DNA from 4 places in the Priestia sp. HNGD-A6 genome. Region 2 is predicted to be linked to each of the others. Evidence: predicted binding sites of a transcription regulator. Region 2 holds the regulator's gene; each other region holds the start of a gene.
The links. Region 2 encodes Rex, which represses fermentation and respiration genes when NADH is low (regulators of the CRP and FNR family bind a similar motif). Its sites were predicted from a motif close to TTGTGAAATATTTCACAA; they were not measured.
Positions count from the first base shown of each region.

Region 1: a site for Rex is predicted at 1,611-1,628, ahead of SCI76_RS14720 (AtpZ/AtpI family protein). Genes of this name have one in related genera too.
Region 3: a site for Rex is predicted at 2,258-2,275, ahead of SCI76_RS11430 (L-lactate dehydrogenase). Genes of this name have one in related genera too.
Region 4: a site for Rex is predicted at 6,223-6,240, ahead of SCI76_RS14350 (cytochrome ubiquinol oxidase subunit I). Genes of this name have one in related genera too.

Region 1 is NZ_CP138621.1:2,903,783-2,911,509, forward strand. It holds gene SCI76_RS14715 (S8 family serine peptidase) at 1-1,544, shown strand, start outside; gene SCI76_RS14720 (AtpZ/AtpI family protein) at 1,842-2,063, shown strand; gene SCI76_RS14725 (ATP synthase subunit I) at 2,070-2,441, shown strand; gene atpB (F0F1 ATP synthase subunit A) at 2,460-3,170, shown strand; gene atpE (F0F1 ATP synthase subunit C) at 3,261-3,473, shown strand; gene SCI76_RS14740 (F0F1 ATP synthase subunit B) at 3,576-4,094, shown strand; gene SCI76_RS14745 (F0F1 ATP synthase subunit delta) at 4,091-4,636, shown strand; gene atpA (F0F1 ATP synthase subunit alpha) at 4,652-6,160, shown strand; gene SCI76_RS14755 (F0F1 ATP synthase subunit gamma) at 6,266-7,123, shown strand; gene atpD (F0F1 ATP synthase subunit beta) at 7,160-7,727, shown strand, end outside.
Region 2 is NZ_CP138621.1:2,540,012-2,547,738, forward strand. It holds gene SCI76_RS12740 (MoxR family ATPase) at 1-570, opposite strand, end outside; gene groL (chaperonin GroEL) at 729-2,360, opposite strand; gene groES (co-chaperone GroES) at 2,428-2,712, opposite strand; gene SCI76_RS12755 (CPBP family intramembrane glutamic endopeptidase) at 3,012-3,740, shown strand; gene SCI76_RS12760 (YdiK family protein) at 3,737-3,964, shown strand; gene tatC (twin-arginine translocase subunit TatC) at 3,991-4,746, opposite strand; gene tatA (twin-arginine translocase TatA/TatE family subunit) at 4,762-4,947, opposite strand; gene SCI76_RS12775 (redox-sensing transcriptional repressor Rex) at 5,001-5,639, opposite strand; gene SCI76_RS12780 (ABC-F family ATP-binding cassette domain-containing protein) at 6,099-7,727, shown strand, end outside.
Region 3 is NZ_CP138621.1:2,265,269-2,272,995, reverse strand. It holds gene SCI76_RS11435 (lactate permease LctP family transporter) at 1-1,214, opposite strand, end outside; gene SCI76_RS11430 (L-lactate dehydrogenase) at 1,277-2,233, opposite strand; gene SCI76_RS11425 (cation diffusion facilitator family transporter) at 2,566-3,441, shown strand; gene SCI76_RS11420 (methyl-accepting chemotaxis protein) at 3,583-5,601, shown strand; gene SCI76_RS11415 (RluA family pseudouridine synthase) at 5,639-6,550, opposite strand; gene SCI76_RS11410 (YhcU family protein) at 6,706-7,098, shown strand; gene SCI76_RS11405 (hypothetical protein) at 7,160-7,357, shown strand; gene SCI76_RS11400 (Gfo/Idh/MocA family protein) at 7,526-7,727, shown strand, end outside.
Region 4 is NZ_CP138621.1:2,818,009-2,825,735, forward strand. It holds gene SCI76_RS14320 (glutamate-5-semialdehyde dehydrogenase) at 1-943, shown strand, start outside; gene SCI76_RS14325 (sugar porter family MFS transporter) at 1,217-2,602, opposite strand; gene SCI76_RS14330 (alpha/beta hydrolase family protein) at 2,794-3,570, shown strand; gene SCI76_RS14335 (LacI family DNA-binding transcriptional regulator) at 3,666-4,676, shown strand; gene SCI76_RS14340 (threonine/serine exporter family protein) at 4,821-5,582, shown strand; gene SCI76_RS14345 (threonine/serine exporter family protein) at 5,597-6,052, shown strand; gene SCI76_RS14350 (cytochrome ubiquinol oxidase subunit I) at 6,353-7,727, shown strand, end outside.

The DNA.
Region 1 (7,727 bases), 360 kb from region 2:
CTGAAAGTGTTATTCTAGCTATTGAAAAAGCAATTCAAGATGATGTAGATATTATTAATTTATCATTAGGAAATGATGTGAATGGCCCTGATTTACCAACAAGCTTAGCGTTAGATCGAGCTGTTGAAAAAGGAATTGTAACGGTTACATCTAGCGGCAATTCAGGTCCAGGTTTATGGACGGTGGGCTCTCCGGGTACAGCGGGAAAAGCTATTTCCGTTGGCGCTTCTGTTTCTCCGACAACAGTTCAATTTCTAACAATTGGATTTAACAAAGAAAAAATTATGATGGCGCCAGTAGAAGGGTCTCGTCCATGGACGTTTAATCAAACGCTGCGTGTAATAAATGAAGAAGATTCCAAAGAGCAAAAGCATGCGTCGGGTAACGTCATTTTGCTAAAAGCAGAAGGAAATGCGGTTCAAAAAAAGATTAAACAAGCTGAACAGGCGGGAGCAAAAGCGGTTATTTTATATAGCCCGACAGAAAAAAGCATAGTCAGTAAACTAAAAGAGTCAGTAAATATTCCCGTGATATGGGTAAGTAAAAAAAGCGGTGACACCATTACCCAACACATTCAGTCTCAACAACCGTACTTACGCACTGGCCAGCAAGTGGTGCAAGACTTGCTCACATCTTTCAGTTCAAGAGGGCCTGTAACGACTACTTGGGGAATCAAACCAGACGTCGTCGCACCAGGTTACTTCATTAATAGTACAGTTCCTGGAGGATATGAACGCATGCATGGCACAAGTATGGCTGCGCCCCATGTAGCTGGAGCGTGTGCGCTGATTTTACAAGCTCACCCGAACTGGTCTCCTGAACAAGTCAAAGCTTCATTGATGAACACCAGTAAAGTAATGCAGCAGCTAAACGGTCAAACGTATCGCGTATATGAACAAGGAGCGGGAAGAATTCAAATAGCAAAAGCCGTCACAGCAGAATCTTTGTTTTATCCATCTTCTTTATCTTTTGGTATTTTTACGCGTCCATCAAAGAAAGTTTTATCTTTTAAAATTGATAACCAGTCTGATAAAGCAAAAACGTATCGCTTAAACGTTCCAAAAAGGGATGAAGGAGTGAACTGGGATGTTCCATTACCCGTCACGGTGCCACCCCGTCAGACAAAAGAGATAGCTGTCACTTTATCGGTGCAGCCCCGTTTTAAAAATAAAGGTATATATGACGGATATTTGGAAATAAATGATTCACGTGAAACATTTTCGCTTCCCTATATGTACATGATTAGCATTCCAGATTATCCTCGTGTCATGGGATTGCAAGTAGCAGCGGAAAAAGAGAAAAATACGTATAGCTATGAACTGTTTTTGCCTGAAGGAGCAGATCAGTTAGGCGTCGCTCTTTTTGATAAGCAGTCTTTACAGTTTGTATCGTATTTAGATGTTGACGTGGATGTAGAAAGAGGCATGAGAAAACGAAAAATAACGATTGATGAATCGCTTGTACCAGGAGTGTACCAAATATTTGCATTTGTGAAAAAGCATAGACAAGAGCAGGTTGTACACAGTACAATAACGATTGAATGAACCTCTTTAAATGTTTTCATTTGAAGAGGTTTTATGTGTGGCAGAAATGTGAACAATAAGAAGAGATTGTGAAGTTTTTAGCTTAAACACATTGACATTAAATATACGCTATTGTATGCTTACAGGGAATATAAATGATAAGGTTTTCAACCTGTGAAAACCGTTGATATTTCTGCGTATTTTATTAGCTGTTTTTACCTTTTTTAGCAATTTTTTTTGCCTTTCTATCATATATTGAGCTATGAAAACGATAGAGAATTCGGAAAAAAGAAAATTTTGCAAAAGGGGTATGAGCTTATGAAAGATCGCAACCGTCATCCTTTGCAAGCGATGGCATTAGTGTCAATCATTCTATCACAGTTAGCAGGTTCAGTCTTAATTGGCTTATTCTCTGGAAGATGGGCTGATCAATGGCTTGACACCGAACCACTATTTTTGATTTTAGGCCTTCTTTCAGGGCTAGCAGCAGGTGTTTTTATGATGCTGCGGACAGTCCACCATTTTTTTTCAGGAGATTAATAATTCATGCAGGATTTGCAGCACGTTTTTCCAAGACTTCGTTCATACATATTGTATTTGTTAGCATTATACGTTCTCGGCTGGGGATTTACAAGTTATAAGGCTGTTTTTGCAGGTTTAATTTTAGGAACCGCCCTGAGTTTGTATAATTTGTGGAACTTAGTAAGAAAGTTTGAGCAGTTTGGACAGGCGTTGGATGAGGGGAAAAAGCCCCGTTCAATTGGGACTGTTGTAAGATTTGCAACAGCTGCTCTCGCAGTTGTGATTACCATCTCTTATCCAAAAACCTTTCATATTATTAGTGTAGTTGTGGGATTAATGACGTATTATGTTGTCATTATCATAGATTTAGTTGTTCAAAATATGCGTAGAAGATAGAAAGAGAGGTGAACACAGTTGGGTCATGAATCACCAACTATAGAGTTTCTAGGCCTTACTTTTAGTCAAAGTAACTTGCTTATGGTTACCGTAGCTTCTGTTATTGTATTCTTAATTGCAGTTTTATGTACTCGTACTCTTGCTATGAAGCCAAGCGGTGCACAAAACTTTATTGAATGGGTCTTAGATTTTGTCAAAGGACTCGTTAATAGCAATATGGATTGGAAAACAGGTGGCCGCTTTTTGACGCTAGGTGTAACTTTACTTATGTACATTTTTGTGTCAAATATGTTGGGTCTTCCATTCGCCATCGTGATTGACCATAACTTATGGTGGAAATCGCCAACCGCTGATCCAGCAATTACGCTGACGTTAGCCGTTATGGTAGTTGTACTATCACATTATTATGGTATTAAAATGCGAGGTTTCTCTGCATACACGAAAGATTACTTCAAGCCAATGGCATTTTTATTCCCGCTTAAGATTATCGAGGAGTTTGCCAATACGTTAACGCTTGGCCTTCGTCTTTACGGTAATATTTATGCTGGGGAAATTTTGTTAAGCTTGCTAGCTGGTTTAGCAACAACAGGCTTCCTAGGTACAATTGGAGCTGCTATCCCAATGCTTTTATGGCAAGGATTCAGTATTTTTGTAGGCGCAATTCAGGCCTTCATTTTCACAATGTTAACGATGGTTTATTTATCTCACAAAGTGAGTAGCGACCATTAATTTATAAAGCTTTGTTCAAGTAATACCCAATTTGGACAAAACAAAACTTAGTTAAACAAAATCATATATATTAAGGGAGGACTTTATAAAATGGGTTTAATAGCATCTGCAATTGCGATTGGTTTAGCGGCACTAGGTGCTGGTATTGGTAACGGTCTTATCGTTTCTAAGACGATTGAAGGCACAGCTCGCCAACCAGAAGCACGTGGTACATTAACTTCAATGATGTTCGTTGGGGTTGCCTTAGTTGAGGCGCTTCCAATTATCGCCGTAGTTATTGCATTCATGGTACAAGGTAAATAATAATGTGTTACATGTGGCGAAGATCATTCAAAAGAACCTTCGCCATTACTTTATGTCTTTAAGAAGTAAATTATATATGTGGAGTCTCTGAAGGGAGTGAACATGGCCGTGTCGAACATGTTTGTGTTAGGAGCAGCAGGCATTAATGGTGGAGATATTCTTTTCCAATTAGTGATGTTCCTTATCCTACTTGCGTTACTTCAAAAATTCGCGTTTGGTCCTGTAATGGGAATCATGAAAAAACGTGAAGAGCATATTGCCGGTGAGATTGATGAAGCAGAAAAGCAAAATGAGGAAGCGAAGAAGCTTGTTGAAGAGCAGCGTGAAATCTTAAAGCAATCTCGTCAAGAAGTGCAAGTAATGATGGAAAACGCTAGAAAGTCTGCAGAAGATAAAAAAGAAGAAATCATTGCAGCAGCACGCGAAGAGTCTGAGCGTCTAAAAGCTGCAGCAAAACAAGAAATCGAACAGCAAAAAGATCAAGCAGTTGCTGCGTTACGTGAGCAAGTTGCTTCATTATCTGTTTTAATTGCGTCGAAAGTTATTGAAAAAGAACTTTCTGAACAAGATCAAGAGAAGTTAATTCATGAATATATCCAAGAAGTAGGGGATGTACGATGAGTCAACCAGCTGTAGCCAAGCGCTATGCACTAGCTCTTTTTCAATTAGCAACAGAAAAACAGATGATCGATGAAATGCAAGACCAGCTACAAATCGTTGAAGAGGTGTTTGCTAAAACACCTGAATTAATGGATGTATTAACTCATCCAAAAATTACAATTGAGCGAAAAAAACAGTTTGTAAGTGAGGCATTTGCTGAACTTTCACCAACTGTTCAACATACGGTTCTTCTATTATTAGAGCGTCACCGCATTCAAATTGTTAGCCAAATGGTGCAAGAGTATCGTTTCCTAGCGAACGAAGTACGTGGCGTGGCAGACGCAACTGTTTATTCTGTCAAACCTTTAAGCGCAGATGAGAAACGAGCAATCTCGCAATCATTTGCTTCAAAAGTTGGAAAACATACGTTAAATATTTCAAATGTAGTAGATAAAAGCCTAATCGGCGGCGTGAAGCTTCGCATTGGTAATCGTATCTATGATGGCAGCATTAGCAGCAAATTAGAAACGATCCACCGAGGACTTCTTGCACACAGATCGTAGATAGGGGTGAAATTCATGAGCATCAAAGCTGAAGAAATTAGTGCGCTGATCAAGCAGCAAATTGAAAACTATCAGTCTGAGATTAAAGTGAGTGATGTAGGTACTGTTATCCAAGTTGGGGATGGTATCGCACGTGCTCATGGCCTCGACAATGTCATGGCTGGAGAACTGGTTGAATTTTCAAATGGTGTCATGGGAATGGCACAAAACTTAGAAGAAAACAATGTAGGTATCATTATTTTAGGACCATATACAGAAATTCGTGAAGGTGACGAAGTTCGCCGTACAGGACGCATCATGGAAGTTCCAGTAGGAGAGCAGTTAATCGGTCGTGTTGTTAACTCATTAGGTCAGCCAGTAGACGGCTTAGGCCCGGTAGAAACAACAAAAACACGTCCAATTGAAGGTGCTGCACCTGGCGTTATGGATCGTAAATCAGTACATGAGCCGCTTCAAACAGGTATCAAGGCGATTGACGCACTTGTGCCGATCGGCCGTGGACAGCGTGAGTTAATTATCGGTGACCGTCAAACGGGTAAAACATCGGTAGCAATCGATACAATCTTAAACCAAAAAGATCAAGATATGGTATGTATCTATGTAGCGATTGGCCAAAAAGAATCAACAGTTCGTAACGTAGTAGAGACATTACGTAAACACGGTGCTCTAGATTACACAATCGTTGTAACAGCATCAGCTTCACAACCAGCTCCACTATTATTCTTAGCACCATACGCTGGAGTAACAATGGGTGAAGAGTTTATGTATAACGGTAAGCACGTACTTGTTATTTACGATGACTTAACAAAACAAGCATCAGCTTATCGTGAACTTTCATTACTATTACGCCGTCCTCCAGGTCGTGAAGCGTACCCAGGGGATGTATTCTATCTGCACTCTCGTTTATTAGAGCGTGCGGCAAAGTTATCGGACGCAAAAGGTGGAGGTTCATTAACAGCTCTTCCATTTATTGAAACGCAAGCAGGAGACGTATCTGCTTATATCCCAACGAACGTAATTTCGATTACAGACGGACAAATTTTCTTACAGTCAGATCTATTCTTCTCAGGCGTACGTCCTGCGATTAATGCTGGTCTTTCTGTATCACGTGTAGGGGGATCTGCACAAATTAAAGCGATGAAAAAGGTAGCAGGTACACTGCGTCTAGACCTTGCATCTTATCGTGAGCTTGAATCGTTTGCTCAGTTCGGTTCTGATCTTGACCAAGCAACTCAAGCAAAATTAAATCGAGGAGCGCGTACAGTTGAAATCTTAAAACAAGGTTTACACAAACCGCTTCGCGTAGAAAAACAAGTAGCTGTGCTTTACGCATTAACAAAAGGCTTCTTAGATGATGTTCCAGTATCAGATATTACACGCTTTGAAGACGAGTACTTAACATGGTTAGAATCAAACCGTAAAGAAGTACTTGAATCAATCCGTACAACTGGTGGCCTTCCTGAAGCTGGCGTATTCGAATCAGCACTTGAAGAATTCAAGAAAACATTTATTGCATCTGAATAATATATTGTCAGCATGGTATGTTAAGACAATCTTTCAATAAGGTGAAGGTGAACAAATGTTCACCTTTCATACCACGTGATCTTCTAAAACAAGGTGGTGAAACCTTTGGCATCATTACGTGATATACAAACTCGAATCACATCGACGAAAAAAACGAGCCAGATTACGAAAGCAATGGAAATGGTTTCAGCTGCAAAGCTGAATAGAGCGGAACAAAATGCAAAATCGTTTGTTCCATATATGGAAAAAATTCAAGAGGTAGTCTCAAGTGTAGCCCTAGGCAGCAGAGGCGCTTCACATCCAATGTTAACTGCGCGCAGCGTGAAGAAGACTGGTTATATCGTAATCACTTCAGATCGCGGTCTAGCAGGAGCATATAACAGTAATATTTTGCGAAAAGTATCTCAAGCTATTGAAGAACGCCATCAATCACCTGATGAATACGGTGTGATTGCAATTGGACGAGTAGGGAGAGATTTCTTCGTAAAACGCGGTATTCCGGTTTTGCTTGAAATCACAGGCTTAGCAGATCAGCCAGCTTTTGCTGACATTCAAGGAATTGCTTCACAAACAGTTCAAATGTTTGCGGACGGTACGTTTGATGAACTTTACTTATACTACAATCACTTTATCAATACGATTTCACAAGAAGTGACGGAGAAGAAGCTATTGCCTCTAACAGATCTTCAACCTTCTGGTAAACTTGTTGGTTATGAATTTGAACCATCACAAGAAGAGATTTTAGAAGTATTACTTCCTCAGTATGCAGAGAGTTTAATTTACGGCGGCCTGCTTGATGGAAAAGCAAGTGAGCATGCTGCTCGTATGACAGCGATGAAAAGTGCAACAGACAATGCAAAAGATCTTATCAATAATCTTACATTGTCATATAACCGTGCACGTCAAGCGGCAATTACCCAGGAAATTACGGAAATTGTTGGCGGAGCGGCAGCGTTAGAATAGAAAGTTTAATGGAAAAGCAAGTTAGGAGGGAACACGATGACAAAAGGACGCGTTACTCAAATCATGGGTCCAGTTGTAGACGTAAAGTTTGACAACGGACACCTTCCGGCAATTTATAACGCCCTTAAAATTTCACATAAACCGAGCAGTGCAAGTGAAGTTGCAATCGAATTAACATTAGAAGTTGCGATTCACTTAGGTGATAACACAGTTCGTACAGTAGCAATGTCATCCACTGACGGCTTAGTTCGTGGATTAGAAGTAGAAGATACAGGTGCAGCAATCTCAGTACCAGTTGGTGACGTTACGTTAGGTCGTGTATTTAACGTATTAGGTGAAAAAATCGACTTAGACGCCCCAATCGATGCAGGTGCACGTCGTGATCCGATCCACCGTCAAGCACCAAAGTTCGAAAATCTATCTACACAAGCTGAAATTCTTGAAACAGGTATTAAAGTAGTAGACTTATTAGCTCCTTACATTAAAGGTGGAAAAATCGGTCTATTCGGTGGTGCCGGTGTAGGTAAAACAGTATTAATTCAAGAGTTAATCAATAACATTGCTCAAGAGCACGGCGGTATTTCGGTATTCGCTGGTGTAGGTG
Region 2 (7,727 bases):
TACGCCATTTAAAATTTGAAGCTCCTCTTCTTGCGTAGGATACCCCATGCTTAGTTTGAATAAAAAACGATCCAGCTGCGCTTCCGGCAAATGATAGGTCCCATCAAAATCAACGGGATTTTGAGTAGCCATCACAAAAAAAGGCGCCGGAATTTCCCGGGTGATACCATCGGTTGTTACATGATGCTCAGCCATTGCTTCTAAAAGCGCCGATTGTGTTTTAGGAGAAGTCCTGTTAATCTCATCAGCGAGTACTATGTGGCTCATGATAGGACCTGGACGAAAATGAAATTCCATGTCTTTTGGACTGTAAATAGAAACACCTGTTACGTCGGACGGCAGCAAATCAGGCGTGAATTGAATTCGTTTAAATTCTGCATCAATCGATTTGGCCAGTGCCTTCACAAGCATCGTTTTCCCCACACCCGGAACATCTTCAAGCAAAACATGTCCTCCTGCAAGTAAAGCAACCAAACTAAGCTCAGATACCTGACGTTTTCCAATCACAATTTGATCGATGTTTTCTAATACTTGGTTTAATTTATTATTAATATGATCCAGCTGAATCAACGACGCTCCCCCTTAAAACTCAGTTAAGCCTTGAGTTTAGTAAGTTTTCCAATAAACATAGTACTATCTTAACAAATTTTAAAAAAATCTGAAAATATTAACGCACACAAAAAAGCGACCAAGTGAGTACTTGGTCGCTTTTTTAAGTAGGGCAGTGATTACATCATGCCGCCCATTCCACCCATGCCGCCCATGTCAGGCATTGCAGGAGCTCCGCCTTCTTCTGGCTTGTCAGCAACAACTGCTTCAGTTGTTAAGAACATAGCCGCTACAGAAGAAGCATTTTGAAGAGCTGAACGCGTTACTTTTGTTGGGTCAACGATACCAGTGTCTAGCATATTTACCCACTCGCCAGTTGCAGCGTTGAATCCAGTTCCAACTGCTTCGCCTTTTAGACGCTCAACGATTACTGATCCTTCTAAACCAGCGTTGTGAGCGATTTGACGTACAGGCTCTTCAATCGCACGCAATACGATGTTGATACCTGTAGCAGTGTCACCGTCAGCTTCGATGCTTGCTACTTTATTATAGATATTTACTAATGCAGTACCACCACCAGCTACGATACCTTCTTCAACCGCAGCACGCGTAGAGTTTAATGCATCTTCAATACGTAATTTACGTTCTTTTAACTCAGTTTCAGTTGCCGCACCAACTTTGATTACAGCTACGCCACCAGCAAGTTTTGCTAAGCGCTCTTGTAATTTTTCACGGTCAAACTCTGAAGTTGTTTCTTCAAGCTGAGCTTTGATTTGGTTTACGCGTGCTAGGATATCTTCTGCGTTTCCTGCACCGTTTACAACTGTTGTATTTTCTTTTGTTACAACAATTTTAGAAGCGCGACCTAATTGATCGATGCCTGCTGTTTTTAAGTCAAGACCAAGCTCTTCAGTGATTACTTCTCCGCCTGTTAGGATCGCAACGTCTTGTAGCATTGCTTTACGACGATCACCAAAACCAGGAGCTTTAACAGCTACAGCTGTAAATGTACCACGAAGTTTGTTCACAACTAATGTTGCTAAAGCTTCGCCTTCTACGTCTTCAGCGATGATTAATAGCGGCTTGCCTTGTTGAACAACTTGCTCTAATACCGGTAAGATTTCTTGAATGTTACCGATTTTTTTGTCTGTGATTAAGATGTATGGATCATCTAATACAGCTTCCATTTTATCTGAATCAGTTACCATGTAAGGAGATGCATATCCACGGTCAAACTGCATACCTTCTACCACTTCTAATTCAGTTGTGAAACCTTTTGATTCTTCAAGTGTGATAACGCCGTCGTTACCAACGCGCTCCATTGCTTCAGCAATTAATTGACCTACTTCTTCGTCAGCTGCTGAGATAGCCGCTACTTGAGCAATTGAATCTTTACCTTGAATTGGTTTAGAGATTGCTTTTAGTTCTTCAACCGCTACAGCTACTGCTTTTTCCATACCTTTACGGATACCCATTGGGTTAGCACCAGCCGTTACGTTTTTAAGACCTTCTCTGATCATTGCTTGCGCTAAAACTGTTGCAGTAGTTGTACCGTCACCAGCAACGTCGTTTGTTTTGCTAGCAACTTCGGCTACTAATTTAGCACCCATATTTTCAAATGCGTCTTCTAATTCGATTTCTTTTGCAATTGTTACACCGTCATTTGTAATAAGCGGTGAACCGAATTTCTTTTCCAATACAACGTTACGACCTTTTGGTCCAAGCGTTACTTTTACAGCATTTGCTAATGTATCTACACCACGTAGCATTGCGCGACGTGCTTCTTCGCTAAATTTAATGTCTTTTGCCATGTTCTTTGACCTCCTCAAGATGTTCTTAATAATCTATTTTTTACGTATGATAAGTTTGTGGTTAAAATTAGCCGATTACAGCTAAAATATCGCTTTCGCGTAAAATTAAGTATTCAGTACCTTCGTATTTTACTTCAGTACCCGCATATTTTGAGAAGATGATACGATCGCCCGCAGCTACTTCTAAAGCTACACGCTCACCGCTTTCTAATACTCGGCCTGTACCTACAGCAACAATTTTACCCTCTTGTGGCTTTTCTTTTGCACTGTCCGGTAACACGATACCGCTTGCTGTTTTTTCCTCAGATTTTACAAGTTCAATCACTACGCGATCACCTAATGGCTTTAACAAGTGAAACAACCTCCTCAAATAATATGTTTGCATTTTTATTAGCACTCAACCTCAACGAGTGCTAACACAATTATTATATTAAAACAAAGTGGGTTTTTTTTGCAAGTATTAAACAAAAAAAATTTAAAATTTACGACAACTACATATAATAGTCTTAGATTTCGACGATTTTGAGAAATAAAGCATTCTTTTCTCTGTTCAATAATATGTATGTTACAATACGAGCAAGAAGAAATTACTAACTTTACAGTACTTCTTCGACATATATACATAAAAACCTTTTAAAGGAGTATAGAAGATTGGAAAAACGTTATTGGTATGTTATCCTCACTTACATCCTTATGCAGTTTTCAGGAGTTGTTGGTATACCGCTGTTAAAATTAACAGGAATGTTTGATGACTATCCAGTTCGAACAGCGAATGTCATGCTTTTGACTTATTGGACTATCATTAGCTTTATCCTTGGTTTACTTATTGTCTTACTGCTGCTGCGCCGTGACATGTCCATGCGTATAGAACATGCTGGAAAAACGATTGCTGTTGTCTGGTCAGTCCTTGGGGTGTTTCTCGCTATGGCTGGTCAAGCTGTAGCAGGTATGATTGAGCACGCTCTTGGCATTACCCAAGTATCTGAAAACACACAAAATATTGTTAATCTTGTTAAAGCAACGCCGTTCCTTATTGTCGTTACGTCTGTTATTGGACCAATACTAGAAGAGATTATTTTCCGAAAGATTATTTTTGGTTCTCTTCACAAACGATACAATTTCTTTATCTCTGCATTTATTAGTTCCCTTATTTTCGCTGCGGTACACTGGGATTTTAAACATTTACTTGTGTATACAGCTATGGGATTTGTATTTGCATTCCTTTATGCAAGGACGAGACTAATTGTTGTACCTATTATTGCTCATGTTTTGATGAATACAATCGTTATTTTATCTCAAACTATTTTTGCAGATAAAATTATAGAAATGCAAAAACAAGCAGAACAAATGCAGTTCATTTTTGGAGGCATGTTTTTATGAAGAATATCCCTTTAACACGAGGGTTTATTTATATTATTATGGGGATTTTATTCACCTACTTGGCAATTCAAAATGCCCAGGAAACCGTCTGGAATTTCCCCACAATCTTATTTGCACTCGTAGCCGCATTCGATTTCAGGTTTGCGGTTCGCATCTTTATCTTGCACTACAAAATTAAAAAATTGCAGCAGCAATATAAAAATCAAGATGATTCATCCAAATAAAAAAACCACTGTTTCAGTGGTTTTTTTTACATACTAACATCTTCTCTTTCTTGCTCTGCCCTTGCCTTTAACACTTTGCGATACGAAATGCGGGAAATAATGATGCTGATTTCATACAAAATTAAGAGCGGCACTGTCACCATCATGTGCGAGAGCAATTCCGGTGGTGTAATAAGTGCGGCAATAACTAGCAGTACGAAATAGGCATATTTTCGAATTTGAGATAAAAACATAGGCGTTATAATTCCTAAACGCGTCAAAAACATAACGACGACAGGAAGCTGAAACAACAAGCCAAAAGGCAGTGTGAGCTGCATTAAAAAAGAAAAGTATTCATTAATGCCAATCACTTGGTTTACATTCAGCTCATCAGAAACGCGCGTCATAAAATCAACGACAAATGGAAACAACACAAAATAAGAAAAAGAGACACCGCCGATAAAGAGAAAAATGGAAACAGGAATATATCCAAGCGTTACCTTACGCTCTTTTTCATATAAACCAGGACTAATAAATGCCCAAAGTTGATACAGTGCAACAGGAGCTGCAAGTACACAGCCGATAATAACAGCAAATTGCATATAAATCTTAACTGGATCTGTTAACCGAAATGCATTCATCGTTAAATTCTTTGCCTCATCAGCATGCTGTAAATAGACAATAACCTTATCCGCTATAAAAAAGCCGCCAATTGTGGCAATCACAAAGAAAAATAAAACAATTAAAATGCGTTTTCGCAGCTCTCCTATATGATCATATATTGACATTTCTTGTTCGGTCATACTATGATCACCCTTTTACTCTTTGTCATCTACTTGACGCTGTTTATCTTTTTCACGATCTTCTGATGCACCGCTAGCGGCATGCTTAAACTCTCTAAGCGTTTGGCCCACTGATCTTCCTAGCTCCGGTAACCGTTTCGGTCCAAAAATAAGCAGTGCTACAATCGCAATAATAATCCAACTGCCTGCTCCAATCCCCATATTCCCACTCTCCTTATTAATTTAGACTTAAGGAAATCGTAACACAGTCCGCCTTATTCAACAGGATAATTTTTCAAAAAGTAGACGAGCGACTGTAATTCTACAGCAAGATCAATATGATGGAGTCGAATCTCATCCGGTACGTTTAAGCGTGCAGGAGTAAAGTTTAAAATTCCTTTAATTCCGCAACTCACTAAACGATCAGTAATTTGCTGAGCAACAGTGGCAGGAACGGTTAAAATCGCTACTGAGATGTCATCACTCATATAATCTTCCAATTGGTCAAGATGATAGACCGGCACGTCGCCTACTTTCGTACCTACTTTATCTTCTATCACATCAAAAGCGCACTCAATTTTGGTGTTATTATTTTTAATAAAATTATAATTTAAAAAGGCCGTTCCTAGATTCCCTACGCCAATCAGTGCTACTTTCGTTACTTCATCTTGGTCTAACGTTTTACGGAAAAATGTAAGTAAATAATTCACATTGTAGCCGTATCCCTTTTTTCCTAATGCACCAAAGTAAGAAAAGTCCCGACGAATAGTAGCAGAATCCACTTTCACTGCCTCACTTAACTCCGCTGACGACACACGCTGTTTACCAGAAGCATGCAAATTTTTCAAAAAACGATAATAAAGCGGCAATCGCTTAGCCGTTGCTTGTGGTATTTTTAATTGTTCAGTGTTCACGTTGTACCCCCTCAGTTCATGTATGTCATTACTAACATTTTCAAGTCATATTGCATTACCTTTCACAAAGCATCAACCGCTTTGAGGTAGCGCTTCCAATTCTCTCTCTTTTCTCTTGCTTTATATATACTCCGCTTCACACCTCGACGGCTTTTGTCTATTCAGCACTCCTTAAAGTCGGTATGTAGAACGAAGCAATTAGCCCTTCAAAGGATCGGTTTGTTAGTCATGACGGATTTTTTCACATCCATCATAGATAAGTTCAGAGATGCACTTATCTCTTATTTTAACATAGTATCCTGTATAAAATGTGCAGGTAAAATCATTTTATTTCATGAATCAAAACATTCGCTTCATCATTTGTCCTTGTCCCTCTACAAATTACAAACGCTTGTAGGAAGAACTTGTAGTTAAAAATATGTTAAAATACACTATGGATATACTACTAGAGGTGAAAAAATGATTATTCTACAATTGAACGGTATTACAAAATACTATGGGGCAGAACCCATTTTATCGAATATAAAGTTAGAAGTACAATCAAAAGACCGCATTGCCCTAGTGGGACGAAACGGTGCTGGTAAATCAACTTTATTAAAAATTATTGCTGAGCAGCTTTCCTATGACAGCGGAGAAATTATTAAACCTAAGGGTGTTTCCATTGATTATATGGGACAAGATACAGTTCTTGAGTCAACACTCTCCATATGGGAAGAAATGATGACTGTCTTTGCTCCATTAAAGAAGATGGAAAAAGAATTACGTACGCTTGAAACGAAGATGGGTGATCCAGACATTTTTAATGATTCAGTTCAATACGAAAAACTAACCAAAGAGTATGATCAGCTTCAAGTAACGTTTAAAGATTTAGGCGGCTATCAATATGAAGCGGATACACGATCTATTCTTCACGGTTTCCGTTTTTCAAACTTTGACTACAGCACCCCTATTTCCTCCTTAAGCGGTGGACAAAAAACGCGCCTGGCTCTTGCAAAACTGCTTTTAACAAAGCCTGATTTGCTTATTCTGGATGAGCCTACCAACCACTTAGATATTGAAACTTTAGCATGGCTGGAACAGTTTCTGCAAGGGTATGAAGGAGCTATTTTAATCGTTTCACATGATCGTTACTTCCTTGATAAAGTCGTAAATCAAGTGTATGAAGTCGTACAAAAAACAACGGTGAAGTACACGGGCAACTACTCTAAATACCTTGTACAAAAAGCAGAGCGATATGAAAAAGAGTTGCGTCAGTACGAAAAGCAGCAAGATGAAGTCGCAAAGCTGAATGATTTTATTCAGCGAAACATCGCCCGCGCATCGACTACAAAACGTGCGCAAAGCAGACGTAAACAGCTCGATCGAATGGAGTTAATAAATCGACCTAACGAAGGCGAAAAATCAGCTAGTTTTTCGTTTGAAATTGAACGTCAAAGCGGAAATGAAGTCTTAAATCTGGAAGATGTGTCTATCGGATATGATGAACACAACTATGTCGTCCAAGAGGCAAACCTTCGCATTAAAAAAGGGGAAAGCCTTGCGTTGGTTGGTCCTAATGGCGTGGGGAAATCAACTTTATTAAAAGGCATTGTGGATAAACTCAGCTTCAAGACTGGAACCATTTCCTTTGGCTCAAATGTAATGGTTGGTTATTACGACCAAGAGCAAGCCAATTTAACGTCTAATAAAACCGTTTTAAATGAACTTTGGGATGACTACCCAGCCAAACCTGAAAAAGAAATCCGTACAGCGCTTGGAAATTTTCTGTTTTCAGGTGATGATGTACTGAAAATCGTTTCCACGCTCAGCGGTGGTGAAAAAGCACGTTTGGCTCTTGCGAAGCTTATGCTTCAAAAAGCTAACTTCTTAATTTTGGATGAACCTACTAACCATCTTGATTTAGATAGCAAACAAGTACTCGAGAATGCGTTAATTGATTACCCAGGGACTCTATTATTTGTTTCACATGACCGTTATTTTATTAATCGTATTGCCAATAAAATAGCAGAGCTATCTCCTGAAGGAGTAGAAGAATTTCTTGGAGATTATGACTATTATGTAGAAAAGAAAGCAGAAATAGAGGAAATC
Region 3 (7,727 bases), 270 kb from region 2:
GAATAATTTGAAATAAAAGCAAAAGCAATGACCATCATAATCGTCATAATAGGTCTTGATAGTTCTTTTACGGTTTCCAAAAGAGTGGTCCATGCCACTTTTGCCGATACGTTAAGCAAGAAAACTGAAAGGATACAAGCGATAAGAATTGCCGTACCTGTTGCTGCAAATAAGTCTATTTTTAAGACAGCAGCGTAAGGCGTAGGATCTTTTACTAAAGGCGCTGCTTTAATTACGTGATTGTGTAAAAATGGGACGTTAATAAGCAGGTTCAGATGTTCAAGCGCCGTTTTGACAAAAGAAATGCTCCAAGCCGTAACGAGTATCGTTAATAGAATAAAAGGAGACCAAGCCTTTAAAATTTGTTTTGGTGACAGGCTGAAGCTTTTAGCTGCTGCCGGGCTTGTTCTTTTAATATAAAAAGCAAGAGCAAGCAAACTCACAATAGAAGATGTGATATTTGGAAGTTCAGGGCCGATGTATGTAACAGTTAAATACTGCGTCAGTGCATAGGAAATGGCTGTGATGCTCGTTGCTTTCCATACGTCTTTTAATCCTTTTATCCCATCCATAATAAAGACAAGTAAAAAAGGGATAAGAAAAGAAATAATCGGAAGCTGCGTGCCAAGAAAATGAGCAATTTCTTTTGGATCAATGCCAGATACTTGTCCTGCGACAATGACAGGAATCCCCATGGCACCAAAAGCTCCTGAAGCTGTATTAGCAATTAAGCATAGCGCCGCTGCTTTTAACGGTTTGAATCCAAGTCCAACTAGAAGCGCTGCTGTAATGGCAATTGGAGCTCCAAATCCTGCTGCTCCTTCTAAAAAAGCATTAAAGGAAAAAGCAACAAGCAGCATTTGCAAGCGGGGGTCATCGGTTATTGAAATAATAGATTGCCTAATGGTAGTAAACTGTCCGCTTTTGACAGTTAGCTTGTATAAGAACACCGCGCCGATAATAATATAGCTGATGGGCCAAAGTGCATACAAAAACCCATAGCCTGTGGCTCCTAAAACCATTGAGGCAGGCATATCATAAAAATAAATAGCAATAATCATAGAAAGAAGTACCGTAATACCAGCAGCAATGTGTCCTTTTAATTTCCAAAGAGTTAAAGCAATAAAGAAAAAGATGATGGGGATGAGTGCAATTAGTGCAGAAAGCCAAATATTATTTAACGGATTATATACTTGAGTCCACGTCATATTCATACACCTCTACTACATATTTAAAACAAGGGAGCGGGGGAGTCCCCCGCAAAAATCTTTTGATGTTACACAAAAGCTCTGTCGCGAGTTTGCTTAAGAATGCTAGCAGAGTGCTCGAGCTGCTGCTGTTCGTGAGGAGTTAAATTCAATTCAATAATTTGGCGCACGCCGTTTTTATTAATGATAGCCGGCACGCCGATATACACATCAGAAATACCGTATTGTCCTTCTAATAAAGCAGATACCGTTAAAATAGAATTTTCATCATCTAAAATAGCCTTGGTTATGCGTACAAGTCCCATCGCAATTCCGTAATAAGTCGCTCCTTTTCGATTAATAATATGGTAAGCCGCATCGCGTGTTTGTTCGAATAGATGCTGCATATCCGGCTCTTTTTCAATAGCAGCAGTATTGATAAAATGTTCGAGCTTCACACCGCCAATTTGCGCGTGGCTCCAAACAGGAAATTCCGTATCTCCATGTTCCCCCATAATATAAGCGTGGACGTTGCGAGAATCTACTTCGAAATAGTCGCTTAACAAGTAGCGGAAGCGAGCTGTGTCAAGAATCGTTCCTGAACCAATTACTCGTTCGTTTGGTAATCCTGATACTTTTTGTGTAACGTGTGCGAGAATATCAACTGGATTTGTTGCCACTAAAATGATGCCGTCAAATCCGCTGTTCATAATATCTTTTACAATGCATTCAAAAATTTTAACGTTTTTTTCAACTAGATCTAAGCGCGTTTCCCCTGGAGCTTGATTAGCGCCCGCTGTAATAACTACTAAATCAGCATCAGCGCAGTCTTTATAATCTCCAGCCCAGATTTTCATCGGTGTGGCAAATGGCATTCCATGATTGATATCGCGTGCTTCGCCTTCTGCTTTTTCTTTGTTCATATCGATTAACACTAATTCATTGGCAATACCTTGATTCACCATTGAAAAAGCGTAGCTTGAGCCAACAAAACCAGTTCCGATAACGGCAACTTTTCGTGTCTTTGGTGTAAATTGTGTTTTCATTTGTATCATCCTTTGAATTTTATTTTGTGATGTTTTTCACAATGTTAGTGTAACAAGAATAAATACCCTCGGCTGTGATAAAAATCACACCCTTAAAAAAATAGTAAACAATTTTACAGGGCGATTTAAAAAAGGGTTCTTCTACATGAAGTGCCACATTTAGAAAGATCTTAAACGTTTAAAGTGTTGAGTAAAGGCAACTTGTTTTGCAGAAAGCTAAAGAGTTTAACATTCTCTATTTGTATGTTAACAGCCAATAATGTTTCTATAGACCCACACGAAATCCATTTGTTACACTAAGTTTGCTTATTTTGAATAAAGGAGTGGAAGGGATGGAGAACTACTATGAGCAAGCCCAAAAAGGCGCTTGGGTTAGTATCTTATCATATATCTTTTTATCAGCATGTAAACTTATTATTGCGGGTGTCACCGCTTCCTCTGCTTTAAAAGCCGACGGTCTTAATAATGTTACAGATATTATTGCATCAATTGCCGTCTTAGTCGGCTTAAAAATCTCTAAAAAACCTCGCGATAATGATCATCCCTATGGACATTCCAGAGCGGAACATATCTCTTCACTTATTGCTTCTTTTATCATGATGGTCATCGGACTAGAAGTATTGGTCGACGCGGGTCAGTCATTATTTATGGACAAATCTGAAGCGCCTAATTTACTGGCTGCTTGGGTAGGTCTTGGAGCGGCTGCTGTTATGGGTGGTGTCTACCGGTATAATATTAAGCTTGCTAAAAAACTTGATAGCCAGTCTTTATATGCGGTTGCTAAAGATAATTTGTCTGATGCACTTGTGAGTATAGGGGCTGTTGTGGGAATTTTCGGCTCACAATTCGGCCTGCCCTGGCTGGACGTGGCAGCTGCTTTTGCTGTGGGAATTATTATTTGTAAAACAGCCATCGAGATTTTTAAAGAAGCGGCTCACTCCTTAACGGACGGATTTGATGAAGAAAAGTTAGGGCACTACAAAGAAAGCATTGGGCTTGTAGAAGGTGTAAAAGAAGTAGAAGATGTGAAAGCGCGCAAGCTTGGTAATCAAGTCGTGATTGATGTAACTGTTAAAGTAGATCCCCATTTAAATGTTATTAAAAGCCATGAAATTGCTGATCAAATTGAACATATGATGAACGATGAGCATCAGATTAAAGATACGCTTGTTCATATTGAACCTGATGCATACGAAAAGCAAAAATAAAACCAGCACGTTCTTTCGTTATGAAAGGATGGGCTGGTTTTATTTTTGGAGAAATTTGAAATAAATCACAAAAACTTCTTCAAAAATGAAAATGAAAAGCCGTTATTAGTAATATAAAGATTTTTGTAGAAGGGTGAGGGAATGAAGAGGTTAAGTGCAAAGCTCGTAGTATTTTTTAGTATTTTTATAGCTATTTTATTATTAGTTGTTTCAGGGGCTGTTTATCAATTTACCAAAACACAAATAGAAAAAGATGTAGAGAGTCAGTCTCAAAGTCAAGTGAAAGAGTTAAAAGAAACGATTCATACGTACTTAGACATGTATAGTCGTTCTTTGCTGACGTATAGTGAAAATGATGTAATCGTTAATTTTGTTAAGCAGGAAGGAAATCAAACAAACCAAGAGAAAAATCCGTATTTTACATGGAATACGGTTCAAAAAGAGTTTACGCAGTTTAAAGAAAAATATCCAAACCTGGCACTTGAATACATAGGCACTAAAAATAAGGGAATGTATTCTGTTCCCAAGCAAGAGTTTGGTTCAAACTATGATCCGACTTCCAGGGTGTGGTACAAACAAGCAGTAGAATCACCTGAAGAGGTTGTTTACACGGATCCATATGAAGATGCAGCAACGAAAAAGACGGTTGTGACGATTGCAAAGGCTATTTTAGATCCAGATACTAAAAATGTGCTGGGCGTTATAGCTACTGATTTAGACTTAGATGCATTAAAAAACATTGTAGGTAAAGCAGAAGTAAATCACGGTGGATATGCATTTTTATTTGATCAAAATGGCACAGCGCTCGTTCATCCAACAGAAGCTGGAAAAAATTTAATGAATCAGCCATTTATGAAAAAAATGTACGAAGCAGACCGGAATAAAGATTTCATGAAGTATACCTTTCAAGGTGAAGAGAGAGTGATGGCATATGATACTCTCGAAGGAACAAATTGGAAGATAGGAAACGCCTTTATTTATAATGAAATGCTCTCAAGCGCTCATCATTTACTGAATGTGATTGTCTGGATTGCGTTAATTGGCATCTTATTATCAGTGGTGTTAACCATCTTTTTCTCAAGAATCATTACGAATCCAATTCGCCGCTTGAAAAACGAAGTAGCCAAAGTAACAGCTGGCGATTTAACAGTTCAGGTTCAGACGAAGTCAAAAGATGAAATTGGTGAACTTACTCATTTATTTAACGATATGGTAGCTAAAATGAAAACATTGATTGGCACGGTTCAGACGTCTGTTGAGACAGTAAAAACGTCTGTTGAAGACTTGAGTGCTGTATCTGAAGAAGCAACTGCATCCAGTGAAGAAATTGGCCGGGCTATCCATGAAATTGCCAGCGGCGCCACGCAGCAGGCTTCTGACGCTGACTCTACTAATCACAAAACGATGAGTTTATCTTCACAAATTGAAGAAGTCATTGAACAAAACGCCGAGATTAATAAAATGACGATTGAAGCTGTAACCATCAATGAAAAAGGCTTAAAACAAATGCAGCTGCTTCGCAACCAAACTACCGAATCATCTCAGACGATTCACGGTGTTCAAACGGTAATGGAAGAGTTAACAAGTAAGATGAAAGAAATTGAATCTATTATTTTTACAATTAATAGCATTTCAGATCAGACAAATTTACTTGCACTAAATGCTAGTATTGAAGCAGCTCGTGCAGGAGAACATGGCAAAGGATTTGCGGTAGTAGCTGAAGAGGTACGAAAACTTGCTGAACAGTCCTCTCAGGCTACTGAACAAGTTCGCCACACGATTGCAGCGATTCAAGGGGAAGTCGCAGCTGCTCGTGAAGAATGCAACCGGACAGAAGAACTTTCAAAATCTCAAGACTTTGTGGTAGGAGACACAGAACAAGCTTTTCGTGAAATTGCTACTACCATTGAGCAGGTGGCAGCGGCTGTCGAACATGTAACAAGCAGCATGGACAGCATTGATGAGCATAAGGAAGACGTGGTAGCGGCCATTCAAAGTATAGCAGCTATTGCACAGCAATCAGCAGCAGGAACGGAAGAAATTACGGCTTCTACAGAAGAACAAATTAGAGCTATTTCTACTGTTTCTCAATCGGCTGAACATTTGCAAGAGATTAGTGAAGAATTGGCGAACTTGATTCGTCAATTTAAAATTAAATAAAAAAGAGCGCCAATAACATATTGGCGCTCTTTTTTATTTAATAGGAAAACAAGTTGCTGTACGGTAAAAAAACCTGCTGATCTGGAGGTGCAACAGCTGACACGCGCTGATGTGTAAACGGGTGTATAAAAGAAAGCTTAATGGCATGTAAAGCTTGCTGCTGATCTTTTAATCTCTTTCCGCCATAAAGCGTATCACCAAGTAGTGGATGGCCGATGTGACTCATATGAACACGTATTTGGTGAGTGCGTCCGGTCTCGAGCGAAAGTTCAATAAGCGTTTCATTTTTTGCCATATTGCGCTTTAACACGCGATAAGATGTTTTGGCAGCTTGTCCCGTTCTAGATACTCTTCTTCTCGTAGCGTGATGGCGATCGCGTCCAATAGGTTCATTAACGATTCCTTGCTCTTGTTTCATGAGTCCTTGGACAAGAGCAACATAAGTCCGGTCAATTTTACGTTCAGCCAGCAGCTGGTCAAACACAGAGCTTGCTACAAAATGCTTCGTGAATAAGATAGCACCTGATGTATCGCTGTCCAAACGGTGAACGTGTCTAGGCTTTGTTTTGAGGCCTATTTTTTGAAAATAAGCAGCTACAGCATTTAAAAGAGTTTTTTGGTCCTGCTCTGATGAAGGATGAGTATTTAGGTTTATTGGTTTGTTTACAATTAGCACGTGTTCATCTTCAAACAAAATCTCTATATTAACATTGTAAGGTGTTATTTCATCAGGTTCTGCTTCAAAAAAAGGGAGTGACACTCTATCATTTTCCTTAAGAGTGTTCCTCCATGGTAAAGGTTCACCGTTTATAAGCACATTTTTATTCATCCGAAACTGATGCAGCGTTTTTTTAGGAATACGCCATTTCGTTTTTAAATAATCTTCAATTGTTTGCCCTGCATCATTTTTTGCGATTTTATCTTCTAGCCATTGGCCGTGTATACTCATATTTAATCCCTTCCTTACATACTAGTAAATATCCTTTAATCTTTAAAAAGAACTTGTAAATAATTAGGAGGAAATAACTACCTGAAGTTCTCGTTTTATGTTTATGTTATGCTAAATAAAGAGACATAAGTTAAGAGAAAAAAGGGGGGGTAACCATGAAAATTGCCCAAGCAGCTCCGCCAGAAATGGAGAATTACATAGAAGAGTTGACTGAACAGCTTCGCTATGACTTGTTACCTCGGTATGTATCTGTAGATAAGCTTAATCCTGATGGATTATTAAATCCAGATTATTGTACAGACCATTTATATAATGGCTTACTCGATGAAGCATTGCAAGTCATTAGTAGCCTTCAGACAATAATTGCCGTAATTGAAGCGATTCAACATCGGCCGATTGAAGAAAGCGACTGCGAGCAATTCGAAAAAAATATTGCAATTTTAAAAAAATACGGGTTTTTATTTCCTGTTTCCATTGAGTGTTTTGCAAAAGAAAACAATTTGATTACGTATTCGTATGAATCGTTTTATAATTCATACATAAATTAAAGAGGCTGGGAGAAAAGTATTTTAGCCTAAGTGAAAAACGAACTATTGATCAGCAAGTTTGATGAGTGGTTCGTTTTTTTTTATGGTGAATACAACTTCATCTGTTTCGTCCTTCCAGCAGTTGATTGAAGGGCAAGGCGAAGACTCTTGCGGAAAAAGCGGGACAGATGAGACCCCGCAGGAGCGTAAGCGACGAGGAGGCTCAGCGCCCGCCCGCGGAAAGCGAAGCCTTGCATGGAAATCAACGGCGGTGTCATAAGCGGTTCAGTTCATGTATCTGATTTGTTCGTCTTTAGGTTGGATTCATTTAGTTCTGTACCGGCCTCTTTTTAATCATATATTTCAGACTTCTATTGGACATTCAAAAAGAGCTTGTGATATGGTCAAACTTGTATAAATCCATCAAAAAATAAATAGGAGCGAAAACATGACAAAAGCAAAATTATGTTTTATCGGTGCAGGCTTTCACGCATCAACGAACATTTACCCCTCTGTTATTGAAGCGGGAGCAGAAATTAAAGCAATTTCCACACGCAGTATCGAAAGATCAAAAACTGCTCTTCAACGATTTGGGAGCAGCGGTACGCCGTACGATGATTATAAGAAAATGCTAAAGCAAGAAAAGTGCG
Region 4 (7,727 bases), 280 kb from region 2:
ACCAAATGGCTTACAAATTGGGCAGCAGCGTGTACCTATTGGTGTCATAGGAATTATTTATGAAGCGCGTCCAAACGTTACATGTGATGCAGCAGGCTTATGCTTAAAAGCAGGAAATGCGGTTATTTTGCGCGGAGGCAGTGAGGCATTTCATTCGAATCAAGCGATTGTTTCTGTATTATCCCAAGCTGCGGCAAGTGCAGGATTTCCTGAGCATAGCGTACAGCTTATTGAAGATACGTCGAGAGAAACAGCACTGGAGTTAATGAAGCTAAATGAATATATCGATGTATTAATTCCTCGAGGCGGTGCTGGTTTAATTGAAGCGGTGGTAAAAAATGCAACGGTTCCTGTTATTGAGACAGGAACCGGGAACTGCCACATTTATGTTGATGAAGAATATGACCGTGACATGGCAGCCAGTATTGTCATTAATGCAAAAACATCTCGTCCAGCGGTGTGCAACTCAGCCGAAAAGCTGATTATTCATGAACGGGCGGCTCATGAATTTTTGCCGATTATTGTTCAAGCGCTACGAGAGAAAGATGTAGAAGTACGCGGTGATGAACGTGCGCTCACAATCGTTCCAGATCTTGTTCCAGCAGGGGATGAGGATTGGAAGAAAGAATATTTGGATTTCATCATGGCAGTTAAAATCGTAGATGATATCGATGAAGCGATTTCCCATATTAATGTTCATAGTTCACATCATTCTGAAGCGATTGTAACAACAAATTATGCTCATGCTCAGCGTTTTTTACAGCGCGTTAATTCAGCTGCTGTTTATGTGAATGCTTCGACGAGGTTTACGGACGGAGAAGAGTTTGGTTTCGGGGCAGAAATCGGAATTAGTACACAAAAGCTTCATGCGCGTGGACCAATGGGATTAAAGGAATTAACAACATTAAAATATATTATTTACGGAGATGGACAAATTCGATAAAAAGAAGAGGCTGGGACGAAAGTATTTTAGACAAAGTAAAACCGAACCATTGATCAAAATTTTTGATTAGTGGTTCGGTTTTTTTGTTAGGGTGAACATAGTTTTCATCTGTTTAAATTCTTCTAGTAGTTGATTGGAGGGCGAGATGAAGACTCCCGCGGAAAGCGAAGTCTTGCACGGAAATCAACTACGGTGTCATAAGCCGTTTAGCTCATGTATCCCATTTGTTTTTCTTTAGATTGGATTCATTTAGATATACCCCAACCTCTTCCCTTACTTCCATATATGTTCAATTTCTTCAAGTGACTTTCCTTTTGTTTCTGGAACCCACTTCCATATAAACAAAAATGAAGCGATACACATAATCATAAAAGATAAAAAGGTAAAAGATCCTCCAGCTTTGTTCCAAAGAATAGGAAAAAACTGAGACACAAACCAATTAGCTATCCACAAGAAAAAGGTAGAAATAGACATTGCATAGCCTCTCGCATGATTAGGAAAAATTTCAGAAATCACAACCCATACAACAGGCCCCATAGAAATATTAAAAAGAAATAAATAAAAAACAATAAGTAAACTAGTAGTCAAGCCTTCAGTACCCTGTGAATGAAATCCAAAAGAAACGAGAAGCTGCGTAACGGCCATACCGGCTGTGCCAATAAGTAATAAAGCTTTGCGGCCAATCCGGTCGATAAGCCACATGGAACAAAGAACGCCTAAAAAGGCAGCTACACCAATCATAGACGTAACAAGGAGCGATAAATCTCCTCTAGCTCCAGCTGCTTCAAAAACTTGCGGGGCGTAATAAATAATGGCATTGATTCCGACAAGCTGTTGAAAGGCTGCAAGTAGAATACCAATAAGCAACGCTTTTCGAAGGCCTGCCTCTTTAAAAAGCGAAAGAGAAGCCGGTTGATTTTCTTTTAACGATTGCTCAATATGATACAGCTCTTGGCGTGCAATGTGTGTACCATTGATTTTAATTAAAATGTCCATAGCTTCTACAGTGCGGTTTGCTTTTACTAGCCACCTCGGACTTTCAGGAACAGGAGAAAGGATAAGAAGAAATAAAAGAGCTGGAATCCCAGAAGCACCGATAATGTAGCGCCATCCTGTGGAATTCTGCCATGCGTCTTCCCCAATAGATAAAATGTAGTCATTTACAAAATAGACAGAAACAATCCCAACGGCAACAGCAAATTGATAAAGAGAGCCTAAGCGGCCGCGCATGTGCGGAGGGGCTATTTCAGAAATATAGGTAATAGAAAGAACGGAGGCCATACCAATGCCTAGCCCTCCAATAATTCGAGAAATAATCACAAAAGAGATGGTTGAAGATAGCGCTTGCATAATTGCGGATACGATAAATAAAGAAGCTGCTAAAAGCAAGATACCTTTTCTACCGAATCGATCACTCAGTTTTCCTGAAGAAAGTACCCCAACGGCACCCCCGAGCAGCAAACTGGATACAACAAAACCTACCATCGTTGGACTGAGATTAAAATGCACTTCCATCAATCCAATAGCCCCTGAAATGACGGCTGTGTCATAGCCGTAAAGTAACCCTCCAAAAGCAGCTGCACATGAAATGAAAATAACAAAAAATAGATTTCCTTTTTGCTCTTTATACTCGTCAGAAGTTACTTTTACTATCCCCATATAAATTCCTCCTTTGAATCGCGTTCACTATTTTAATTTAAAAAAACGTTATACGTAAAACGTTTTCATAAAAGATGTTTTTATGTTAAACTAAAAATTGTAAATAATCAAACTATTTTTTAACTTTTATATGAATTATGTACGTTTTGTTATCAATCAATAGGGAAGAAAAAGTAAGGGGGAAGAGAAATATGGCGTTTATTCAATGTGATTTTTTTTCAGAAGTATTGCAAATAAGTACTTCAATGAACGTTTTGATACCGCAGCAAACAAAATCTCAGATTGGTTTACAAACTAATACAAGAAGTGAGAAACACCCTACGCTCTATTTATTACACGGTCTTTCTGATGATCATACGATATGGATGAGAAGAACTTCGATTGAACGCTACGCATCAGAATTAGGACTTGCAGTTGTAATGCCAAATGTAGATCGTAGCTTTTATAGAGATATGGCTTATGGAAAGAAGTATTGGACGTTTGTAACAGAAGAACTTCCTCAATTGGCTAGGTCATTCTTTCCGTTATCGGAAAAAAGAGAAGATAATTTTGTGGCTGGTCTTTCTATGGGAGGGTACGGCGCTTTAAAATGGGCGTTTCGCAAACCACATCAATTTTCTGCAGCTGCCAGTTTATCAGGAGTGATGGACATTGAAGGGCTGGGAGAGCGAGGGGAAGTTCAGTTCCTAGATTATCCTTTGATTTTTGGCATGCCGCCTGTTATTAGACCTGAGGATGATCTTTTCTGGCTGCTTGAAAATCGCCGGCGCTATGGAGAAGTGACTCCGCGTATTTATCAATGCTGTGGAACGGAAGATTTTTTATATCAGGAAAATAAACGTTTTTCCGAGCGATGTAAGCAAGAGCCTATTTGTTTTACATATGAAGAAGGAAAAGGAAGTCACGACTGGGCATATTGGGATCAAAAAATTCAAGATGTGTTAAAGTGGCTGTTTAGTGAAAAGTAGGGAAGGTAGTTTTGGGTGGTTCCGACTTCTAGTAGTATAATAAAGAAAAATGTTTACTTGGTCGATAGACTAAAAGGAAATAGGAGTCGGTACGAATGGGGAGAAAAAAAGTCACGATTACAGAAGTAGCAAAAGAAGCGGGTGTTTCATTAGCTACGGTATCAAGAATCTTCAATAATAAAGACGGTAAAATTAAAATCAGTGAAAAAACAAAACAAAAAGTACTAAAAGCAGCAGCTCATTTAGGGTATCAGACAAATCCATTTGCGGCAGCTCTGCGGGCCCAAAAAACAGGGATTATCGGGATATTAATTAGAGATTTAAAAGACCCATTTTTAATCGAGCTGTTAAAAAAGGTACAGCAGCAAGTTCAAAGTCGAGGGATGGACGTTCTTATTGGCCATACGGATTACCAAGAAACAACGGCTGAGCGTCAATTAAATGTGATGATGAATCATTGGTTTGATGGAGTCATTTTATTAGATTATGTAGCCGCTCCGCATCCGTTTGTAGACGTATTAAAACAATATCAAACGCCTTACGTTTCTCTTACAGGAGACGGCTCTTCTGCACTTTGGCCAATTGTACATGTAGATGATGCGGTGGGAATGCAATTAGCTGTTGCTCACTTAACGGACCTTGGCCATAATAATATCGGGTTCGTTGGAAAAGCTGTAAGCGGAGTGGAGCACCGTCTGTCTCTTTTTTATCAATATGTACCGTCAGCAAACGCAAAGTTTGTGAAAGAAGATATGAATAACTCAGATGAACTATATCAGTTTATAAATGAGCTAGCTCATCATCCAGAGCCCCCAACTGCGCTTATTTGTGCTACGGATTACATTGCTCTGAAAGTGATACACTGTGCGTGGCAAAACGGACTTCACGTTCCAGCGGATTTGTCTGTTATAGGGTTTGATGATATTACAGAAGCTAGTGAAGCGCAACCTCCGCTAACAACCATCCGTCAACCGATGGAAAAAATGGCTGAAAAAGCAGTAAACCTCTTACTTCAGCAAATTCAGGATCAGCAAGAAATAGATCAGGTACAGTATAAAATGGCACCTGTATTAGTAGAGCGTGAGACCACAAAACGTATGAATTGATAAGGAATGTATATACTATTCCTGAAAGTGTGAGACAAAAAGTCCACACTTTTTTGCATTAACCATTGCGTCCACTTCCCTCTTTCTTATACACTGTATGCTGTAGGGGAAAAAACCAAGCTTTAATATGTTTGGAGCGATTTGATGACACAACAAAAATTAGATAAATATGAAATTATGGACGTTAGCTTACTAGCAGGTAAAATTATGTTAGAAAGCGGAGCAGAAACGTATCGAGTAGAAGACACAATGATGCGGATTGCAGCGTCTTACGGTATAAAAAAATCCCACAGCTATGTGACGCCAACAGGGATTATGTTTTCACTTGAAACGAAAGAACCGACGAAAACGAAGTTAATTCGTATTTCCGAACGAACGACCGATTTAAAAAAAGTAACTATGGTAAATAGCGTCTCAAGAACCATCAGTCAAGGAAACATCTCCTTGGAGGAAGCGTATGAAATGCTACAAGAAATTGAAGCAACGAACGTAGCTTTTCCACTATGGGTTCAACTTGCAGCTGCATCCATTTCTAGCGGATGCTTTTTAATCATGTTTCAAGGTTTATGGACGGACTTTATTCCAGCGATGTTTTCAGGAGGTCTCGGATTTTTAACCGTGGTGTATTTCCACCGTCTTATTCCGATTCGCTTTTTTGCTGAGTTTACCGCTTCGTTAGTTATTGGACTTTTATCAGCTCTTTTAGTCGCTTCAGGACTAGGAACGCAAATTGATAAAATTATTATTGGATCCGTTATGCCTCTCGTTCCTGGGTTATCGATTACCAATGCAGTGCGAGATTTAATGGCGGGACATTTACTGTCTGGATTATCAAAAGGAGCAGAAGCGTTTCTGACGGCATTTGCTATTGGTGCAGGTATTGCCATTGTATTTACGCTTCTATAGAAGGGAGGCATCATATGCATATCGTAGAGCAGATAATTACAAGTTTTATTGCTTCAGCAGCGTTTGGGATTATTTTTAATGTTCCACGTGAATCATTATTAAAAAGTGGCTTTGTCGGAATGATTGGCTGGCTCATTTACTATTTGCTAACGTTCTATGGTGTAGATGAAATTCCAAGCACTGTAGCATCGGCCTTTTTTATTGCTATTATTAGTCAAATTTACGCAAAAATTTATCGTACGCCGATCATTATTTTCACGGTAGCAGGTATTATTCCGCTCGTTCCAGGGGGAACAGCATACGATGCCATGCGTAACTTTGTAGAAAATAATTATAATGAAGCGATTAGTCTTGCAGCAAAAGCCTTTATGATTTCAGGTTCAATTGCCATTGGTATTGTATTTTCTGAAGTCATTAACCAAATCATTCGTCAATCTAAATTAAATGCGAAAGCAAAATATCGACCGTAGAGAAGCAAGCTCAAATCAGAGCGTGCTTTTTTTATGAAAAAATAAAGAGATCCTGCCCTTTTTTGTCACAAGAAAGTCACGTTTTAGTCTAAAAACGTTCAAAAAATGTACGTGCACAGCTAAAAAAATAGACTATACTATGTAAATAGAAAGAGAGACATTACATATGTTTGTGAAATGTTGAGCATATTTCTCGAATTGTTATGCTCAATGTTTCACAATATAAGTAAAAGATGCTCAGGAATGAGCAAAGTATCTATGGAAATGATGAATGTTCTTATATATGAAAGGAGAAAGAAGATGGATACAGTCATACTATCACGTATTCAATTTGCATCAACGACGCTGTTTCATTTTATCTTTGTACCGCTGTCTATCGGCCTTGTCTTTTTAGTAGCGATCATGGAAACGATGTACGTAGTAAAAAAAGATGAACAGTATAAAAAGATGGCAAAGTTTTGGGGGCACTTATTCCTGATTAACTTTGCTGTCGGAGTCGTAACAGGTATTTTACAAGAATTTCAGTTTGGCATGAACTGGTCAGAGTACTCAAGATTTGTAGGAGATGTATTTGGTGCGCCGCTTGCTATTGAAGCACTGCTAGCGTTTTTTATGGAGTCCACGTTCCTCGGGCTGTGGATTTTCGGGTGGGATCGTTTGCCTAAATGGCTGCACTGTCTATGTATTTGGCTTGTTAGTCTAGGTACTATCTTTTCAGCGTTCTTTATTTTAACGGCTAATTCTTTTATGCAGCATCCGGTCGGAATGGAGCTAAATAATGGCCGTTTGGAAATGAATGACTTCTTTAAATTATTAACGAACGGTCAGCTGTGGGTCGAATTCCCTCATACAATTTTAGGTTCGTTTGCAACAGGCGCCTTTTTTATCACGGGTGTCAGCGCTGTTATGCTCTTGAAGAAAAAACATGTGGCTTTTGCTAAAAAATCATTTCAAGTTGCTATCCTTGTAGGGCTAGTTTCAGGTGTAGGAATTGCACTATCTGGGCATGAACAGGCCGGATATTTAGTTAAAACACAGCCGATGAAAATGGCCGCAAGTGAAGGATTATGGGAAAACAGCGGAAGTCCAGGTGCTTGGACAGTAACAGCAAATATTCACCCTGATGAAAAGAAAAATACGAGTGAAATCAAAATACCTTACTTATTAAGCTTCTTATCATACGGTAAGTTTTCAGGCTCCGTTCCTGGAATGAATGAGCTGCAGCAGCAGTATACGGCGAAATATGGAGAAGGAAATTATATTCCACCCGTTCGAACAACGTTTTGGAGTTTCCGCATTATGGCTGGTCTAGGTGGCGTATTATGTGCATTAGGCATTTGGGGTACGTACTTGCTTTCTCGTAAAAAACTTCAAGAAAGCAAACTATTTTTACGTATTATGTCGATTGCCATCGCCTTTCCGTTCCTTGGAAGCTCAGCAGGTTGGATTATGACAGAGATTGGCCGTCAGCCTTGGGTTGTATTTGGTTATATGAAAACCGAAGATGCCGTGTCTCCTGGTGTAACAGCAGGCGAATTGCTATTTTCTATTATCTCGTTTTCGTTCTTTTACTTAATTTTAGCTGTGATTATGGTGTTCTTGTTCGTTAAAGAAATTAAAAAAGGTCCAGATCACGATCAAGAAGCACATACAAAAGTAACATCAACTGATCCGT